4 regions of the Alteromonas sp. ABH4_453 genome follow, and region 1 is predicted to be linked to each of the others. Evidence: predicted binding sites of a transcription regulator. Region 1 holds the regulator's gene; each other region holds the start of a gene.

What was found. The regulator sigma-54, encoded in region 1, starts transcription at its own class of promoters, with help from an activator protein. The targets are predictions, from matches to a motif close to GTTGGCACGNNNNTNGNNT.
Region 2: ACXAGV_RS11445 (DUF1328 domain-containing protein) is a predicted target of sigma-54. The motif match lies at 1,041-1,059, and genes of this name have one in related genera.
Region 3: ACXAGV_RS18295 (DUF2884 family protein) is a predicted target of sigma-54. The motif match lies at 826-844, and genes of this name have one in related genera.
Region 4: ACXAGV_RS12700 (flagellar basal body rod protein FlgF) is a predicted target of sigma-54. The motif match lies at 1,365-1,383, and genes of this name have one in related genera.

The regions. Positions count from the first base shown of each region.
Region 1 is NZ_JBSWXP010000004.1:244,801-247,004, forward strand. Features, by position in the region: gene hpf (ribosome hibernation promoting factor) at 1-247, opposite strand, end outside; gene ACXAGV_RS09815 (RNA polymerase factor sigma-54) at 278-1,759, opposite strand; gene lptB (LPS export ABC transporter ATP-binding protein) at 1,833-2,204, opposite strand, start outside.
Region 2 is NZ_JBSWXP010000005.1:148,768-150,971, reverse strand. Features, by position in the region: gene ACXAGV_RS11460 (DUF349 domain-containing protein) at 1-273, shown strand, start outside; gene ACXAGV_RS11455 (hypothetical protein) at 287-505, shown strand; gene ACXAGV_RS11450 (hypothetical protein) at 589-783, opposite strand; gene ACXAGV_RS11445 (DUF1328 domain-containing protein) at 822-998, opposite strand; gene ACXAGV_RS11440 (phosphoribosyl-AMP cyclohydrolase) at 1,468-2,112, opposite strand.
Region 3 is NZ_JBSWXP010000010.1:139,354-141,557, reverse strand. Features, by position in the region: gene ACXAGV_RS18305 (mechanosensitive ion channel family protein) at 1-348, shown strand, start outside; gene ACXAGV_RS18300 (hypothetical protein) at 424-615, opposite strand; gene ACXAGV_RS18295 (DUF2884 family protein) at 962-1,792, shown strand; gene ACXAGV_RS18290 (NAD-dependent epimerase/dehydratase family protein) at 1,959-2,204, shown strand, end outside.
Region 4 is NZ_JBSWXP010000006.1:19,235-21,438, reverse strand. Features, by position in the region: gene flgG (flagellar basal-body rod protein FlgG) at 1-536, opposite strand, end outside; gene ACXAGV_RS12700 (flagellar basal body rod protein FlgF) at 583-1,326, opposite strand; gene flgE (flagellar hook protein FlgE) at 1,553-2,204, opposite strand, start outside.

The DNA of each region.
Region 1 (2,204 bases):
GGTCGAGTTTATCAACCATGCTGTCAATCGCCGCATACATGTCGGTATTTTCTGAGGATGCGAATACTTCAGCGCCACTTAAATGAACGGTCGCTTCGGCTTTTTGATTTAATTTTTCAACGTTCAGGATGACATGCACATTAGAAATGTGATCAAAGTGACGTTCAAGTTTGCTGAACTTCGTATCGACATAATTACGCAAAGAGTCGGTGATTTCGACATGATGACCAGTAAGGTTGATTTGCATATTTCGTCTTCCTTATATTATTAAGCCCGTTTAAATAAGGCTTTTGCGTTGGTTCGACGGCGGGATCGATAACGATTCCCGGTATTTTGCTATTGTTCGCCTAGCGACTTTTATGCCTTGCTCGGCCAACAATGAAGCAATCTTGCTATCACTTAGCGGCTTACTAGGGTTTTCCGCAGCCACTAACTTCTTGATCAATGCACGAATCGCTGTAGATGAACACTCACCACCGGACTCGGTTGCTACGTGGCTTGAGAAGAAATACTTCAATTCAAAGATGCCACGGGGCGTATGCATATACTTCTGCGTTGTCACGCGCGAAATAGTCGACTCGTGCATATCTACCATTTCTGCGACATCATTTAGCACCATTGGTTTCATCATTTCCGGGCCGTGCTCAAAAAAGCCCATTTGCTGCTGCACAATGCAATTTGCAACCTTCATCAAAGTATCGTTGCGAGATTCAAGGCTCTTAATGAACCACTTGGCCTCTTGCATGTGTGAGCGGATGAATTGCGAGTCACTACTGTTTTTGGCACGGCGACTCATGGCAGCGTATTGCTGGTTTACACTTAACTTAGGCAAACTGTCAGGGTTCAGCTCAACCACCCAACGGCCATTTTTCTTGGTTACTGAGACATCAGGAATAACGTACTCAGGCTCTTTAGTAACTAAAGCACTACCTGGGCGAGGATTCAAGGTTTGGAGTAAACGCATTGCTTCGCGCAGCTGATCTTCTTTCAATCGGCTCTTACGCATTAGCGTGCGGTAGTCTTTACTACTCAGTAAGTCTGAATATTCTTCGATAAGTTGCTTCGCCTCTGTAAGCCAAGGCGTATCGTCTGAAAACTGACGCAACTGCACCATAAGACACTCTTGAGGTGTACGAGAACCTGAACCAATGGGGTCGAACATCTGAATGCGTTTGAGCACGCACTCTATTTCGTCCATTTCGATAGGCTCTTCTAGATCATCGTCGTTGACCGCTTCTAAGATATCGTCAAGAGTAACGGTTAAATAGCCTGATTCGTCAATTGAATCGATGATTGCTGTAGCGATGGCGCGGTCATTATCTGAAAAGTGAGTGAGGCGCATTTGCCAAAGAAGATGTTCTTGGATGTCTTCTGTGGTCTCACCTTGGAAGATTTGTTCATCATCATTAGAAGGACCAGGTGCTGGCGCGGAAGAAGCCGAATAATACTCATCCCAGGTACTGTCGATAGGTAGCTCATCGGGAAGATCATTTTTCTCCAGTGCATCTCCTGCTTCTAGCGTATCGCTTGATGCTGAAGCTGTAGCTTCAGCCGCGCTATCGTCACTATCGACATTATTCTTTTCTACCTGCGGCTCGTCGTTACCTTCTTCCACTTCTAAAAGCGGATTTGAATCGAGGGCTTCTTGTATCTCTTGCTGGAGATCAAGTGTAGAAAGCTGCAGCAGTTTAATAGCCTGCTGAAGCTGAGGTGTCATTGTAAGTTGTTGGCTAAATTTTAGCTGTAAAGATGGTTTCATCTACGTCTTATTTAAATGCTCTAAATTAAATATACCAGAGCGAAACTGAAAAATGACAATTAGGTTACACTAACTATAGCCTGAATTGTTCGCCTAGGTATACGTCCCTTACTTTTTGATTACTTAAAACCTGTTCCGCAGTTCCTTGCGCAATAAGCTCGCCATGACTCACAATGTACGCTTTTTCACAAACATCCAATGTTTCACGTACGTTATGGTCCGTGATAAGGATACCAATACCCCTATCTCGCAGATGCTGTATTATCTTCTTTATATCATTAACTGATATTGGATCAACACCGGCAAATGGTTCGTCTAACAAAATAAATTGTGGTTTTGCTGCCAGAGCGCGGGCAATTTCAACGCGGCGCCGTTCTCCCCCTGACAAACTCATCCCGGTACTATTACGTATATGGTTGATATTAAATTCATCAAGTAGGGCGTC
Region 2 (2,204 bases), on a different contig from region 1:
TCTACTGGAAATAAAACAACCCAGCACGATAGACAATGGTTAACGGTAGCATTAGAAGTCGCAACAGGTATGCCTAGCCCAGATGCAGATGCATCTATACGCTCTAGCGTACAGCTACAAATGATGACATCTAAGCTGGAACAAGGCGAAGCGGCAACCGCTCCCGACATTCTTGCAGACTGGTTATCATATGACTCGATAAGCGAAGCAGAAAACTACTTGCTGCAACGGGTTGTTTCAGTTATTGATGCTCACCCTGAAATTGTTGCTTAAATGGAAAGCCCAAATGGAAAACAGTGTTGAGTTTCAATTTGAAACAGAAATGTCTGCTTATCGCTTTTTGAATACCGTAAAGCATATTGACGCAGAAGGGTTAAGAGTGAAGTTCGGACGTACGGATCATCACGTGAGTGTAAAATACCGTTACGGCGTGGGTGAATTTGATTCGACGCTATCTACACTAGACGATCTTGCTCGTGAGTTAGGTGGTGAAGAAGTGTCTTAACTAACCAGTTAGGTAAAACCACGTCGACTGTAAATACAAAAAGGGCCAGACATTTGTCTGGCCCTTTTTTGATAAAAACGTGATTAACAGTCTTTATCTTCAGCGTCTACGCCTTCTTTCACATCTTCACAAGCGTCTTCAACGGCATTACCTGCATCGGTAACCATCTCGTCTAGCTCTTCGCCTGCGTCTTCTGCTTCACCGTCACCGCAAGCTGCTAGTGATAGTGCAAATGCTGATGCTACTAGTACCTTTGATAAATTTTTAAATGAAAACATATCCTTACTCCTTTTTCCTATTGAAATACTTCTAACTTTTAGGCTCTTGGTGCTCTACCACGTAACGCATTTGCGATAAGTGAGATTACGAGCAACGCGATAAACACAAAGAAAAGAAATTGTGCGATACCTGTTGCTGCACCTGCGATGCCTCCAAAACCAAAAACTGCTGCAATAATGGCGATGATAAAAAATGTGATTGCCCAACCTAACATAACTAAATCCTCGTATTGCTTCCGTTACTTTCACTGTAACTAATGCTATCTTTGTGCCTGTTTTTTAAGTTATTGAAATATATCGATATAATTTAACTTTTATTTGATTTTGAGGCCGTATCTGCAGGCAATTAACGTCACGATTACACGTACGAATGCATTTTTTACATGATTGAGTAAGGCCCTTGTCAGCTAAGGGCCTTGGGCTGGGATTATTCTTTGATTCTTACCAGCTTCCGAAAAACATGAGAGAAAAGTTGTGGTTTGTTTTGGTGTCTGAATTGGCGCCTGGCGACGCAATATGATTATGTAAGTATCCCATCTCAAAGCGCCACAATGCGTTTTGCGCACATAGTTTTTCTCGTTAAAAATAAAAAAGAGGCAAAGCGAAAGGGAAGGAGCGCTTTGCCTGCAAAGGGAGAGTGTTTCTCCCCTCACACTTTCTAATAGTGGAGGGGCAATGGCTTATTTAGTTACCGTTTGGGTTGTAAGGTAACGACGATTGGTGGGCAACAATACGCAGGTCGCCGTCACTATCTTTGACATAGGCAAACGTGTATTCCACTTTCGTTTCGCCACCTTTTGTATCGGTAAAGAAGTAGTTACCCATCGCCACCGCCATGCGACAGCTGTTGTTGATAATACCCACATTATCGAATTTCACATTTGTGTAAGGCTTTATGGCAAAGCCTTTGTCCTCTTCGTAAGCGTCATTACCGCCAACAAAGTATGAAAGCGCAGCATCGAAGCTTGAACGGAACTGGTCGTTAGCTGCAAGTGTTGGTTTGAACAGTACGCTGCTCAAATCGTAACCGTACATGGCTTGTATAAAGTCTGCGGCCTCACCAGAGTAATCCCCCTTATTACTAAATACTGCACCAATCCGTACGATGCCATCGCCCCACATCTTTTGTGCCGTCACCACTTCTCGCTCAGTAATACATTCATCTGAATACAGTAATGCGTTATCCAGTGCGTTAGCTTTTAACACTGGCGCATTTGCACTTCGAGAATGATCCATCTGCGGCTTTGCAACTGCACTGCAGCCTGTTACTACCATAATCGAAGCTGCTACAAGTGTTGTTTTTGTCATTAACGAGCTTAGCTTTTTCATCTCCTGACTCCTCAGTCATTTGCAAAATAAATACGTGTTACTACCTGATTAAATTGCTTGGAGCAGAGCCTGTGTCACGCTGTGAATAGCGG
Region 3 (2,204 bases), on a different contig from region 1:
ACCAACATCGGCACTTTTAGAGCTTATTTAGAGGCATACTTGCGCAAGCACCCGGATATAAACCAAGAACTGACCCTAATGGTTAGGCAACTACCGCCTAATGAACTTGGTCTACCTTTAGAAATTTACTGCTTTAGTGCACAAAAGGAATGGGTGAGGTACGAAAAAGTACAGGCGGATATTTTCGACCACGTTATGGCTATGCTGGATTTGTTCGATTTACGCGCTTATCAACGTGATGGACATTTGTCGCTGCTTGCCCATCGCGAACAAAGCGCTTATAGAAACAGTCCTGAAAGCGACAATGCGCTTGAGGATGCTCAGGAGAAGAGCGAACCTAATCGATAAGGCAGTGATGAATAAAGACTAGTTCAAGACGAAAAAAAACCGGCTGAGATAGCCGGTTTTTTTAATGCTTATCGCTTAAGCCAATGCGTAGGCCATCAGTAAGCAAAGTACTAAACCAGTAACGCCAAAAAAACCGTACTCGATTTTTTCCTGCATACCTTCAGCACCTGCTTTAGCAGTCATAAAACCCATAACGATGCTGCTTAGCCCTAGCGTAAAGGCAATTAGCGCAACACCAAACATAATTGCATTAATCCAATCAGCCATTGTGATAACCCCTTAAAAATATTGGCGGTATTATGCACCAATAAATAAGATTTAACCATGCTTGGATTGGCTTAAATGTACCGCTATTGGTATTAATTGATCTTAGTCAAAACTACTAATTAGTTGGTAATCTCACTAAATAGTGTATTTAGCAGAGCATAAAGAAATCATCAAATATCACTAACCATTTGAAAGATATAGACTTTAAATATTGGCAAGGCCATTGCTCTACCTTAGGTATAACAGCGAGTATCGTTAGCGTCTATCTGACAGTGACACTACAACGCATTGCAGTTTGCTTCGAGCACTTTCGTTAACGCGTCACACGTAAATTAAGGAATGAACAATGTCTAAGAAACTATTACTTTCAGTTGCCCTTACCAGTGCTTTAATGAGCGGCCACGCTTTTGCGCATGACAGCAGCTTTCAAAACAACAGTTGTGACATGGAGCTTGATGGTCATATTCAATATTACCAAGGCGACCTAACGGTTCAGATGGATAATGGCTCAGTGATGATGATTGACTCCCATCACAATATGACCATTAACGGTGAATCAGTATCGCTTGACAGCGAACAACAGCGCTGGGTAAGTGAATATTACAACAACATTGATATCGCCATTCCTATGACGTTGAATATCGCCAGTGAAGGGCTACAAATTGCCAACGTGGCAGTAACTGAAGTGTTTACTGAACTGTTGGGTGGCGATCAAATGGGTGACGATTTCAATGAATTGTTTAACTCACTAGAAACCAAATTAAACACATCTTTTTATGATGACGAGGGCAATATCCGCGTAGACTCAACTAAATTCGACGAGCCAGGTTGGTTTGACGAAAGCTGGGAGCAAGAGTTTGAGGCACAAATTGAGTCTTTAATCAGTGAGTCTATGGGAAGAATTCTTATTGCCGTAGGGACACAAATGTTGTGGGAAGGCGGTGATATGTCTGAGTTTGAGCAAAAGATGGAGCGCTGGGGTGAAGATTTAGAATATCGCTTGGAAAGCCAAGCCGCTTCACTGGAAGAAAAAGGCGAAGCTTTGTGCAAAGTCTTGAAAAAAGCCGACTATGCCGAAGGTAAAATACAGGCATCTATATCAGGGCTAGATGACTTGAACCTGCTAGATATTGATCAAGACAACCACCATGACCACAACGACGAAATGAAAATGTAGTTGGAGAATTTAGCGAACTAAACGCGCAGAGCGAAACGATTTACAACTCTAACCACTCACCTTAGAAAACCGACTGTAACCCAGTCGGTTTTTCATTTTTACAGTTAACGACAATCACCCTACAGTTAATGTACTCTTAAGCCCTAAACAAAGGGGTATTAAAACAATGACTCAGAATGTAGTAATTAGTGGCTACGGCTGGTTAGCTGGCTATGTGGGCAACGCACTATCAGGCAAGGTCAATATTGTTGGCACCACTCGAAGCCAACAGAAACGCTTAGCGTTAAAAGAACAAGGTATCACCGCAATTGAATATGCACTGGGCGATGATACATCAGCGCTATGCAACCACCTACCAAACGCTACCTTATTGCTAAATATTCCCCCTGGTAGGAGAAACACAGATCTCGCG
Region 4 (2,204 bases), on a different contig from region 1:
AAGTCGGAAATATTAAGCTGACCGAGTACCTGGGGTTCAGCTTGACCCCGTATGCTCACGCTAATTTCACCATCTTGTGAGATTGTGATTTGCTGCGCATCTTCTGGGATAGCCACTTCAGGCTGAAGCAAAAAACCCGCACCCGAAGTAACAATCTGGCCTTGGTCGTTCAGTGAAAACTGACCATTTCTTGAATATGCTATGGTGCCGTCAGGCTGCAATATCTCAAAGTAGCCTCGGCCTTGGATTGACATATCGAGAGCGTTTTCAGTGGTTAGCAAGTTACCTTGCGTATGCGCTTTTTGCGTAGCAACTACCTTTGAGCCTGAACCAAGCATAAGTCCAGAAGGTAATTCTGTATCAGCAGAGGAACGGCCTCCTGGCTGATTGATATTTTGATAAAGCAAATCTTCAAACACCGCGCGGTCTTTTTTAAAGCCCACTGTTGAAGCGTTCGCAAGATTGTTAGACACCACTGCCACATCGGTCTGTGCGGCGTCTAGTCCAGTTTTACTAATCCACAATGCTGGATGCATGTTTACCTCCGACGTTGCTCATAGGGCAACGGTGATAAAAATTCTTTTACAGGATGCGCAGTAACTGGTTACCGCGAGTATCAAGCTCTTCTGCTTGCTTCATCATTTTTACTTGTAATTCGTAATGACGTTGAAGGCTTATCATGTCTACCATCTCTTCAACGGCATTAACGTTTGAGCCTTCAAGCATGCCAGACGCCACTTTGACGTTGGCATTGGCTGGCGCAATTGAGCCATCTTCCATTCTAAACAAGCCATCAGTGCCTCTTTCCATGTCGGCGTAATTCGGCGAGACTAACTTAAGGCGACCCACTTCTTCGATAACATTTGCCGGGGCGCCTAACTGTCTCATTGACAAGGTGCCGTCAGCAGCAATGTTTAGGTTATCAAGAGGCACAGGTAAAAAAATCGGCCCGTTGTCTCCTAGCACGACCCGGTCGTGAATGTCTGTCAAAATTCCGTCGTCGCCTAATTTAAAGTTACCATCACGGGAATAAGCTTCTTGACCATTTTGGTCTTGAACAGCGAACCAACCATCGCCTTGAATGGCCACATCTAAATCACGGTCCGTTTTAATCATAGGGCCCGACTCATAATTGTTAGACGGGCTTTCAGTCATAGAAAATACGCGGGTTGGCAAGCCTTCGCCGTAGGCCGGCATTGATCTAGCCTGCTCTAACTGAGCTCTAAAACCCGTCGTCTGTGCGTTAGCTAAATTATTGGCCCTAATCCCCGTACCTAATAGGTCTTGGGATGCGCCACTCGCTGAAATATAGAGAAGTTTGTCCATGACTGACTTTTGACTCTGATTAAACCTTAAACAAGATTTTGCAAAGGCAATGCCAACCTGTGGATTTTTACGTCAAATAGAAAATATAGGAGCTAATAAATTGATATTATGAGGAAAATAAAAGAACCGCTGTGACGCGGCTCTTTTAAATAACGGCAACGATAGAGGATTTTTCCGCCTATTCATTGCCGCTTTTTTTGTTTCGTCGAACGAGTCTAAAGGTTAACTATCGAATGTTCAGAATAGTCTGGTTCAGTGAATTATTTACTTCAAGCGCTCGTGAGTTAGCCTGGAAGTTACGCTGAGCGATAATCATGTCGATAAGCTCGGTTGTCAGGTTAACGTTTGCTTGTTCAAGGGCTGATGAATTAATCTCACCGAAGGTACCGGTTGTTGCTTCACCCGCGAGTGCCTCACCTGAAAGAATACTCTCTTTCCACTGAGTACTGCTTTCTTGCGTCAGGCCCTGCTCATTAGAGAAACGAACAAGCGCAACACGAACAATAGGTTCTGATGTACCGTTAGAGAAGGTGGCACGTACCAAGCCGTCAGGGCCAATATCAATACCCGTCAGTCGACCTACTGGCAAACCATCTTGTTCTAATGAGGTTACTTCAAACGCTGAAGCGAACTGAGTCGGTTCATTAGGCGTAGCGTTATTCACATCAAGGTTGAAATCTATGCTTATCTGCTGCGTAGGGTCTGAGCCATTTGCAAGAATACCAGCGCCCAATGCTTCAGTTTGCATCTTGAAATCTAACGTTGGTAAGCCATCTGGCGTTTCCATACCAGAAAAATCACCGCCTTGAGAGAAGATAAGTTTAGATGCAGTTACTGCATTACCGGTATTACCGCCAACCGAGTTAACTGCTGTGGCT